DNA from 3 places in the Dyella sp. NPDC103356 genome. Region 1 is predicted to be linked to each of the others. Evidence: predicted binding sites of a transcription regulator. Region 1 holds the regulator's gene; each other region holds the start of a gene.

The links. Region 1 encodes FliA, which starts transcription of late flagellar genes. Its sites were predicted from a motif close to TAAAGTTTNNCNNNCNNNGGCCGATAA; they were not measured.
Region 2: the regulator FliA is predicted to act here: its motif matches at 1,788-1,814, upstream of ACZ6WW_RS07540 (methyl-accepting chemotaxis protein).
Region 3: the regulator FliA is predicted to act here: its motif matches at 1,388-1,414, upstream of ACZ6WW_RS21990 (GGDEF domain-containing protein).

What each region holds. Positions count from the first base shown of each region.
Region 1 covers NZ_JBVJLZ010000012.1:56,873-60,150, reverse strand. Annotated here, with positions in the region: gene ACZ6WW_RS21490 (protein phosphatase CheZ) at 1-524, opposite strand, end outside; gene cheY (chemotaxis response regulator CheY) at 521-928, opposite strand; gene ACZ6WW_RS21480 (RNA polymerase sigma factor FliA) at 1,008-1,784, opposite strand; gene ACZ6WW_RS21475 (MinD/ParA family protein) at 1,781-2,740, opposite strand; gene flhF (flagellar biosynthesis protein FlhF) at 2,761-3,278, opposite strand, start outside.
Region 2 covers NZ_JBVJLZ010000003.1:147,289-150,566, reverse strand. Annotated here, with positions in the region: gene ACZ6WW_RS07550 (HpcH/HpaI aldolase/citrate lyase family protein) at 1-649, shown strand, start outside; gene ACZ6WW_RS07545 (LysR substrate-binding domain-containing protein) at 646-1,536, opposite strand; gene ACZ6WW_RS07540 (methyl-accepting chemotaxis protein) at 1,886-3,278, shown strand, end outside.
Region 3 covers NZ_JBVJLZ010000013.1:32,223-35,500, reverse strand. Annotated here, with positions in the region: gene ACZ6WW_RS21990 (GGDEF domain-containing protein) at 135-1,334, opposite strand; gene ACZ6WW_RS21985 (3'-5' exonuclease) at 1,539-3,278, shown strand, end outside.

The sequences.
Region 1 (3,278 bases):
GACGATTCCACGCTACCGATAAAATGCGCGACCTTCTTGATGCGCTGGCCGGAAAGATCCTGCCAGGACTGCGCCAGCACCATGTCGTTGAGACCGTCACGGCTAGCGGCGGCAAACTCACGTGCCTGACGCGCGAGTACGGCACCGGCTTCGTTCTCGTCGCTCCACGCGAGGATTTCAATCGCGTTGGCTTCCAGCGCTTCGGCCTGCGGACGCATGCGTTCGGCGAAATCGAGGCTGCGATGCGCGGCCTGCGAACTCATTTCCAGTACATCGAGCAGGTTCTTGCGCGCATCGGCGACGCTATCGGGTACGCCCTCCAATGCCAGGTCGCTGCCGAGGCGACGTACCGCTTCGTGCAGGTCGCGCGCCAGCAGGCCCAAGGCGCGGAACAGATGCTGTTCGCGCTGGCGTGCCAGCGCATCGAGCGCCAGTTCGAAATCCGCGCGGTCGGCACTGTTGAGCAGCTGCTGCAGCTCGGTCGGCAAGGCGGTCTCGGAAAGTAGCAACGAAGAAGTGCTCATGCGGTGGCTCCTTGCGCGGCGAGCCGCTCGAAGATTTTGTCGAGTTTTTCTTTCAGCGTGGCCGCGGTGAACGGCTTGACGATGTAGCCGTTCACGCCGGCCTGCGCGGCGGCGATGATCTGGTCGCGGTTGTTTTCCGCCGTCACCATCAGCACCGGCATGCCCTTCAACGAAGGCTCGGCGCGGATCGCGCGCAACAGGTCGATGCCGGTCATGTTGGGCATGTTCCAGTCGGTCACGACCAGGTCGAACGGCATCTCGCGCAGCATCGTCATGGCGTTATTGCCGTCTTCGGCTTCCTGGATCAGCGGGTTGGAGAAACCCAGCTCGACCAGCAGGTTACGCACGATGCGCCGCATGGTGGAAAAGTCGTCGACCACCAGGATTTTCATGTTCTTGTCCAACGGGAGGGCTCCGGCTTGTAGGTTGGGAACGGGGAATAAGGAACAGGGAACGGAGAAGAAGGTTGCGGATAGTTCGAGGTCAGCGGCGGCGCTCCACCCTCCCCGTTCCCCGTTCCCCATTTCCGGCGCCATCGCGCCAACCGGACATCCGCGCCCGCAACCGCACCAGCGCCTGGCCGTGGATCTGACACACGCGCGATTCGGTAACGCCGAGCACGGCGCCGATTTCTTTCAGGTTCAATTCTTGTTCGTAGTACAGCGACATCACTAGTTGTTCGCGTTCGGGCAGACCGGAGATCGAGTCGATCAGGGCCTCGCGCATGCCTTCCTGTTCGACGCGATCCTGCGGCTCCAGGCCATCCTGATCGACTACGTCCAGCGCGGCGCCGCCTTCGTCGTCGTCCGGCGCGGTGAGGCTGAGCAGACGCGCGCTGGTCGCGTCGGCGAGAATCTGGTGGTACTCCTGCGCGGTGATGCCCATGCGCCGGATCACCTCGGCATCGATGGCATCAGCGCCGGTTTCGTTTTCGATCTGACGCACCACTTCGGTGACTTCGCGCAACTTGCGATGCACCGAGCGCGGCGTCCAGTCGGTCTTGCGCAACTCGTCGAGCATGGCGCCGCGGATGCGGATGCCGGCATAGGTCTCGAAGCTGGCCGAGCGATCGGTGGCGTAGTTACGTGCGGCCTCGAGCAGGCCGATCATGCCCGCCTGCACCAGATCGTCCACGTCCACGCTCGACGGCAACCGCCCCATCAGGTGATAGGCGATACGCCGCACCAGAGGCGCGTGCTGGCGCACCATGTCTTCGGTGCTCTCGCGTTGCAGTTGCAGATATTCGGAAGCCACGCTCATCTCGCCCACCCATCCCCTGCCAGGCTTGGCTCCAACGCCGCCTGACCACCAAAGAAGGCAATCCGGTCGTGGTTGGGGTACTCGGGTTCACCCCATGTATCGACCGCACCTGCCAATTGCTTGAATCCCTGTGCCGACCGGCTGCCCGGGGCGGCATCGACCACCGCGCACTGGCGCCGGATCGCCCGGCGCAGGTACTCGTCGTGCGGGATCATCCCCATGAAGTCGAGCGCGACGTCGAGGAACCGGTCGCTGACCCGAGAAAGCTTTTCATACAAGTGCTTAGCCTCGCCGGCATGGCGCACCATATTGGCCACCACGCGGTAGCGGCGTACCCCGAAGTCGCGGCTGAGCACCTTGATCAGGGCGTAGGCATCGGTCAGCGAGGCCGGCTCGTCACAGACCACCAGAATGACGTCGTCGGCCGCGGCCGCGAACATGGCCACGCTGTCGGAGACGCCCGCGGCGGTATCGACCAGCAGGTATTGGGGCGGGCGCACCAGTTCGTCGAAGGCGCGGATCACCGCCGCATGCTCGCCATTGCTCAGCTGGGCCAGGCGCCGCGCGCCCGAACCGGCCGGGATGATCTTCAGGCCATGCGGCGCGGTCACCGCCAGCTCGTCCAGCGTGCAGCTGCCGTCGAGCAGGTGACCGATATGCCGCGACGGCGTCAGGCCGAGCAGCACGTCGACATTGGCCAGCCCCATATCCGCATCGAGCAGCATGGTCTCGTGCCCGGCCATCGACAGCGCCATACCCAGATTCACCGCGACGGTGGATTTGCCCACGCCGCCCTTGCCGCCGGCAATCGTGATCGCGCGAGTGCGCGGCCGCGGCACTGTCGAACTCAAACCCATCGCCTGATCTCCACGCAGATGTTCGCTGGCGTGCGCGTCGCGCGCACGCAGTGCCGCAAGGGCAGGAAACATCTGCCGCAATCCCCACGCCTGATTCATCGCCAAGGTTCCCATGGGGTTCAAGCGCTCGCCAGGCTGAGGCCGAAACGATCGGCCATGGTGGTGTCTTCGGTAGTGCCGCTGGATTTCAGCGCCTGTGCAGCGCGGCAGACCAGCGCACGCGCATCGGCAGCGGCAATGTCTTCGGGCACGCGCTGGCCGTCGGTCACGTAGTCGAGCGGCAGGTGATGGCGGATCAGCGTGGACAAGGCACCGCCAAGATTCGGTGTCTCGTCCAGCTTGGTCAGAATGCATGCCTGCGGCTTCAGCGGCAGGTAGGCGCGAATGGTGGCGTCCAGCGCCTGTGCCTGCGTGTTGGCGGCCATCGCCACGCACACGCGGACGTCGCCGACGTCGTGCAGCAACTCCATCTGCTGCTGCAGACGCGGATCGTTACCCGCCACACCGGCGGTGTCGACCAGCACGGCCTGGCGACCGCGCAATGAAGTCAGTACCTGGCGCAGGCTGACCGCGTCATGCGCGGGGAATACGCGCACGCCGAGCAGGCGACCGTAGTGTTCGAGTTGCGCGGCGGCAC
Region 2 (3,278 bases), on a different contig from region 1:
CATCAATCCCTTGCAAAGCGGTCTGGCGCGCGCGGATGTCGAATGTCTGGCCGATTATCCACCCGACGGCATCGTATTGCCCAAGGCAGCGGGGCGCGAATCGATCGCTCAACTCGATGCGCTATTGGGCCGCGTCGGACTGGCGCATTTGCCGATCCTTCCCATAGCGACCGAGACGCCCGCGGCGATCTTCGAACTGGGAACCTATCGCGATGTCTCGCATCGTCTGTTCGGTTTGACCTGGGGAGCGGAAGACCTGTCTTCGGCGGTCGGCGCCGTGGCGGTGCGCGAGGCAGGGCGGTTTACTTCACCCTATGAGCTGGTGCGATCGCTGTCGCTGTTTGCCGCGCATGCGGCAGGCGTGCCGGCGATTGAAACGGTGCATCCCGATTTCACGGATATCGAACGTCTTTCAGCGGTGGCGACGCGTGCCGCACAGGATGGTTTCACCGGCATGATGGCCATTCACCCCGCGCAGCTCGATACCATCCATCGCGCGTTCGAGCCTTCCGAGCAGGCGCTGGCGCGTGCTCGCGCTATCGTGGCCGCCTTTGCAGAAAACCCGCAGGCTGGCGCGGTGTCGTTACGGGGCGAGATGGTCGATGCGCCGCATCTGAAGCTCGCACAACGGATGCTGGACCAGCGCTAGCCCAGGTTGGCCAGCAGCCAGTTGGAAAACTCCCTCACCTTGCTGTCTTTTGCGCTGTTGGTGGGCGTGACCAGGTGATAACCCAGGTCGCGTCTCAGCACCGGAGCGCACGGGATGATCAGGCGGCCTTCGCGTAGATCGTCTTCCACGTAATTCTTCTGCAGGATGGCGATACCGCTGCCTTCGATGGCGAAGCGGTGCACGATGCCCAGGTCCTCGAACGAAGTCAGTTGCTTGAGCGCGTTTTCGTCGTCCACGCCGGCACAGCTGAACCAGTCGGGCCAGTCGTTGACGCGTGCGTGGGTCTGCAATAAAGGCTTGCCGACCAAGTCCCGCGCGGTCTTCAGGTGCAGCGTTTTTGCCAAGGCCTTGGTGCAGACCGGGATGAGCTCGTCGGCGAACAGCAGGTGGCTGGTCAGCCCTTTCCAGCGGCCGCGACCGTAACGGATGCCGATGTCGATATCCTGATTTTCGAAATCGACCAGGCTTGCGCCGGATACCGAGACCAGCCGCAGATCGATATGTGGAAACTGTCGGCTGAAAGCGGGCAGGCGTGGTGTCAGCCAGCGGCTGAGCAGCAGCGGATAGCCTTTGATCGTAAGCGTCGTGCGTGGCGACACAGCGGCGCTGAAGCTGGCGGTTGCCCTGCGCACATCATCGAACGCGGCATGCAGCGTTTCCGCATAGGCAGCGGCGTTGGGCGTCAGCTCCAGCTGGTTGCTCTTGCGTTCGAAAAGCTTCGCGCCGAAATACTCTTCTAGCACGGCAATCTGGTGGCTGATCGCCCCCTGGGTAACGTTGAGCTCACGCGCGGCCTTGGTGAAATTCAGATGGCGCGATGCGGCCTCGAATGCCAGCAAGGGATTGAGCGGGGGCAGCGAACGCATCGGTCATCTCGGTGGACGTGAATCGTGTGATGAGTATAGGCGCGCACGAAATCCTTGAAATCTTGCTACGCCGCATAGCGAAATCCCCCCTATTCGTGATCCCGGCGAAGGCCGGGATCCAGTGGCTTCGGTTCCCGGTTTTCGCGATAACCGACTGCAAAGTCACTGGATCCCGGCCTGCGCCGGGATGACGATGGGAGGAACCGGGGTTATTCGGATGAGCCGGTCTCGCCACTGGCCATTTGGCCTATCAAGATTTTTCGATCCCCCGCCGATAGCCACCCCATGGCCGGACGATAACCGGTCCAAGTACGGGTAGTAGGCAGTAGGCATGACAGGGGCAAAATCTATGAAGACCATGAAATCGCGTTTTGCCGCGATCCTGGGCGTGGTTGCTATCGGGCTGGTGGCACTCACGGTCTTTGCCTCTTTGCAAAGCCGGTCGACATTATTGGCCGAGCGTAAGCAAAACCTGCGTGGCTATATCGATGCCGGGCAGGCCATTATCGATCGCTATGTGGCGCTGGAATCGTCCGGCAAGCTCAGTCGCGCCGATGCACAGCGCCAGGCGATGGACGAGCTGCGCGCGATGCGTTGGGACAACGGCACCGGGTACTTCTTCCTGATCGATTCCGGGCCGGTGATGCTGATGCATCCGGTATCGCCCAAGATGGTCGGCAGCAATGTGGGCGACAAGAAAGACACCAACGGCAAGGAACTTTTTCGCGCCATGGTGGCGCTCGACAAGCGCGAGGGCCATGGTTTTATCGACTACACCTGGCCCAAGCCCGACGGCAAGGGCGCGCTGCCGAAGATCAGCTACGTCAGCATGACGCCGGCATGGGATTGGCATCTGGGCACGGGTGTGTACATCGAAGATGTGCAACAGGCCTTCTACCGTGTGCTGTTGGAGTTTGGCGCGTTCGCCGCACTGGTGGCCTTGCTGGTTTTCGGCGTGGTGCTGATCGCGGTGCGTGGCGTGGGCCGCAGCATCGGCGGCGAGCCGCACATGGCCATGGCGATGGCGCAGCGCATTGCCGACGGCGATGTGCGTGCGCATGGCGATGAGTCGTTCCATGAAGGCAGCGTGCTGCATACGCTCGCCGGGATGCGGCAGCGCCTGGCCGATATCGTCAGCGACGTGCGCCAGGGTGCCGACATCGTGCGTAGCGGCGCCGAGCAGATCTCCCAGGGCAACGACGATCTTTCGCAACGCACGCAGGAGCAGGCCGCGGGGCTGGAAGAAACCGCATCGTCGATGGAAGAGCTGACCGCGACGGTGCGCCAGAATGCCGATAACGCCAGCGCCGCCAATCAGCTGGCGCGCGATGCTCGCGACGAAGCGCGCCAGGGCGGTGACGTCGTGGCCAAGGCCGTGCACGCGATGGACGAGATCGGCGACTCGAGCCGGCGCATCGGCGATATCGTCGGCCTTATCGACGAGATCGCTTTCCAGACCAACCTGCTCGCGCTCAACGCGGCGGTGGAAGCAGCGCGTGCCGGCGAGCAAGGGCGAGGTTTTGCAGTCGTAGCCACCGAGGTACGTAACCTGGCCCAGCGCAGTGCATCGGCGGCGCGCGAGATCAAGGCGTTGATTCACGACAGTGCCGAGAAGGTCGAAAGCGGCAGCCGACTGGTCAGTCACTCGGGCAGGGCGTTGCAGGACATTCTTACCAGCGTCAGCAAGGTGTCGGACATCGTTGCGGAGATCGCGGCGGCAAGCCAGGAACAATCGGCCGGCA
Region 3 (3,278 bases), on a different contig from region 1:
AACGAGGGTCATGATGTCACAACTTTCCGCAACAATCCGCAATATTCGTCACATCAATGTAGAAGCCGAATATCAGCGTGTATTCTTGATGAATTGATCGGGATAAATCCGACAACTCGAGAGGTGCTTCTACTTCATGAGATAATCGAATCTTTAATGTGCTCTTGATGAATGTCTGCGGACATGACACGGTTACGCCCTGCACGTTTTGCCGCATAAAGCGCAAGATCCGCACGCCGCAGAATCGCCTCGGTTTCGTTGTCTTCCGGTTGCGATACAGTCACGCCGATCGAAACCGTCAAGGATTGAACCTCGCCTTCGATCCATAGCTGCGCGTTTTCGACCGCAAGCCGAATCCGTTCGCCCAGTACCAGCGCCTCACCCAGACTGGCATCAGGAGAGAGCACCACAAACTCTTCGCCACCGACGCGACCAATGACATCGCGTCGCCCCAGACTCGCGCGAATACTATCGACCAGCGTGAGCAGCACCTTGTCGCCACCGTCATGGCCGAATCGGTCGTTGATACGCTTGAAGTGATCCGCATCCAGCATCAGTGCAGCAAACGGCCGACCGGTCTGTCGTGACCGATCGAGCAGACTGCTGGCTTTCTCGGCCAATGCGAGGCGATTGTTGACGCCGGTCAACGGATCGATGCGCGCGACGCGTTTCAGGTCCGCCTGCATCGCTTCGTTGTACATCAACAGAAAACCGATGCTGGTAAACGTCGGCTGCATCGCGGTGAGCATCATGTAGATCGTGTTGACCAGCGTGCGATCCAACAGGCCACCCGGCGGCGCCCGGCCAAACAGCAGATCGACGATACGCCAGGCAAGCAACCCGGCAGATATCGCCAGCACGCCAAGCATGACGCGCTCTGCGTTGGAGCCTCGTTTACGCAGGCAATGACGCAACGGCTTGATCAGAAAGGTCACGTCGACCGCGATGGGCAACGACGCCCACAGCACGCGCACACGATAGTTGGGCTCCACCATCGCGTACCAGACGATGACCAGCCAGCATGCGGCGCTGACAAGCAATACGATGCTCTGTCGCGACGGCGCGCCGAGCAGCATGCGCAATGCACGCACCGTGAGCGCATACGACAGCAAGACCAGGCCGTTGGCCAGCACGATCGACCACCAGTCGCCAAGGACGCCACGCAGGCCCAACAACCACCAGCCAGCGGCCTCGAACAGCAGCGCCCAGCCGCGTATGCGCAGGCTCGCCTTGGCGACCCCGGCATAACTGCGCGTGGCGACCAGCAGCACGATCGCCAGCAAACCGGCTTGTAGCGCGCCCAGTACTGCAATGGACGCCAGGTCGATGGCCATAGGCTCCGTAGGTTCACCTAGCGAGCCCCATAACCTAGCGGACCCTTACTATGCTATCGGCCGCAAGCGCAGTAACTTGAGGGCTCTTTGGTCGTAAACAGCGGCCAGCTTGCTGATTTGTGATGGGCTTTGGACTACTCCAGCACCCGCCACAGGCTCTAAGATCGGCCAACAGTCAGCTACGAGGCAGCGCGGGACACACGGATGGCAAAACTGATTCCAAGCCGTAATAGCTGCCTTTCGCGCATGACCGCCGGCGAGAAGCGCCTCTCCGAGCGCCTGGAGCAAAAGCTCGAGGACGACTATCTGCTCTGGTACGACGTACCGATCGGGCTCAAGCAGCGCCGACCGGACTTCGTCGTGTTTCACCCGCGCCGTGGCCTGCTGGTGCTGGAAATCAAGGACTGGAAGCCCGACACCATCCGCCACGCCGACACCACCCAGTTCACCCTGGTGACCGACCGCGGCATGGTCAAGGAGACCAACCCGCTGCTGCAGGCGCGCGCGTACGCACTGGAAATCGGCGTGGTCCTGGAGCGCGACCCGGCCCTGCGCCATCCGCCCGGCCACCGGCATGCGGGCAAGCTGATCATGCCCTGGGCCTACGGCGTAGTGCTGGCCAATGTCAGTCGCAAGCAGTTCGACGAGGCCCAGCTGGGCGAGGTTCTACCTTCCCATCTGGTGCTCTGCCGCGACGAAATCTACGAGACGGCGGATATCGAGACGTTTCAGGAACAGCTGTGGGCGATGTTCCCGCAGGTCTTTCCTTGTGCTCTGACCTTGCCGCAGATCGATCGCATCCGCTGGCACCTTTTCCCCGAGCTGCGCGTGGAGCTGGGCGAAGGCCAGTTCGGCCTCTTCGCCAACGGCACCTCCAACAGCAGCAAGCCGGTCGAGATTCCCGACCTGATCAAGGTGATGGACGCACAGCAGGAACAACTGGCGCGTTCGATCGGCGACGAGCATCGCATCATTCACGGCGTTGCCGGCTCGGGCAAGACCATGATCCTGGGCTATCGCGCGATCCATCTGGCGCGATCCCTGTCCAAACCGATCCTCGTGCTTTGCTACAACAAGACGCTCGCCGCGCGGCTCGATCAGCTGATGGGCGAGCGCGGCCTGAGCGACAAGGTGCAGGTCTACAACTTCCACAAATGGTGCCGAAAGATGCTGGTGGCCTACCACGTGGAACTGCCGCCCAAGCACGACGATTTCGAAGGCATGGTCGAGCGCGTGATGGCCGGTGTCGAGCGCGGGCAGATCCCGCGCTTTCAGTACGGTGCCGTGCTGATCGACGAAGGGCACGACTTCGAACCGGACTGGTATCGCCTGATCGTGCAGATGGTCGACCCGGATACCAACTCGTTGTTGGTGCTCTACGACGACGCGCAGAACATCTACGGCAAGACGGATCGCCCGAAGTTCACCTGGAAAAGCGTCGGCGTGCAGGCACAAGGCCGCACGACGATCCTGCGCATCAATTATCGCAACACGATGGAGATCCTGTCGGTAGCACGCCGCTTCGCCAACGAGTTGCTCGACGAGCATGACGATGACGACGATGGCGTACCGCTGATCGAACCGCAAAGCGCCGGACGGCGCGGTGCGATACCCGAATTGATCCGTGTCGAACACGCCGCCGATCAGCTCGGCGCAATCATCGACTGCCTGCGCGATGAGCACGCACAAGGCCGCCGCTACTCGGACATGGCGGTGATCTTCCGCAATCTGTGGGAAGGCGAGAAGTTGCACGAAGCCCTGGACCGCGTGGGTATTCCCAGCCGGCTCGCCGACCGTAACGGCAAGAGCGCGCTGTTCGTCGTCGACGATACGGTCAAGCTGGTCACCATGCATTCCAGCAAAGGCCTGGAGTTTCCCATGGTCATCATTCCCGGCCTGGGGTCGCTGCCCAAGCCTGGCAAGGATGAAGCCGAGGAAGCGCGT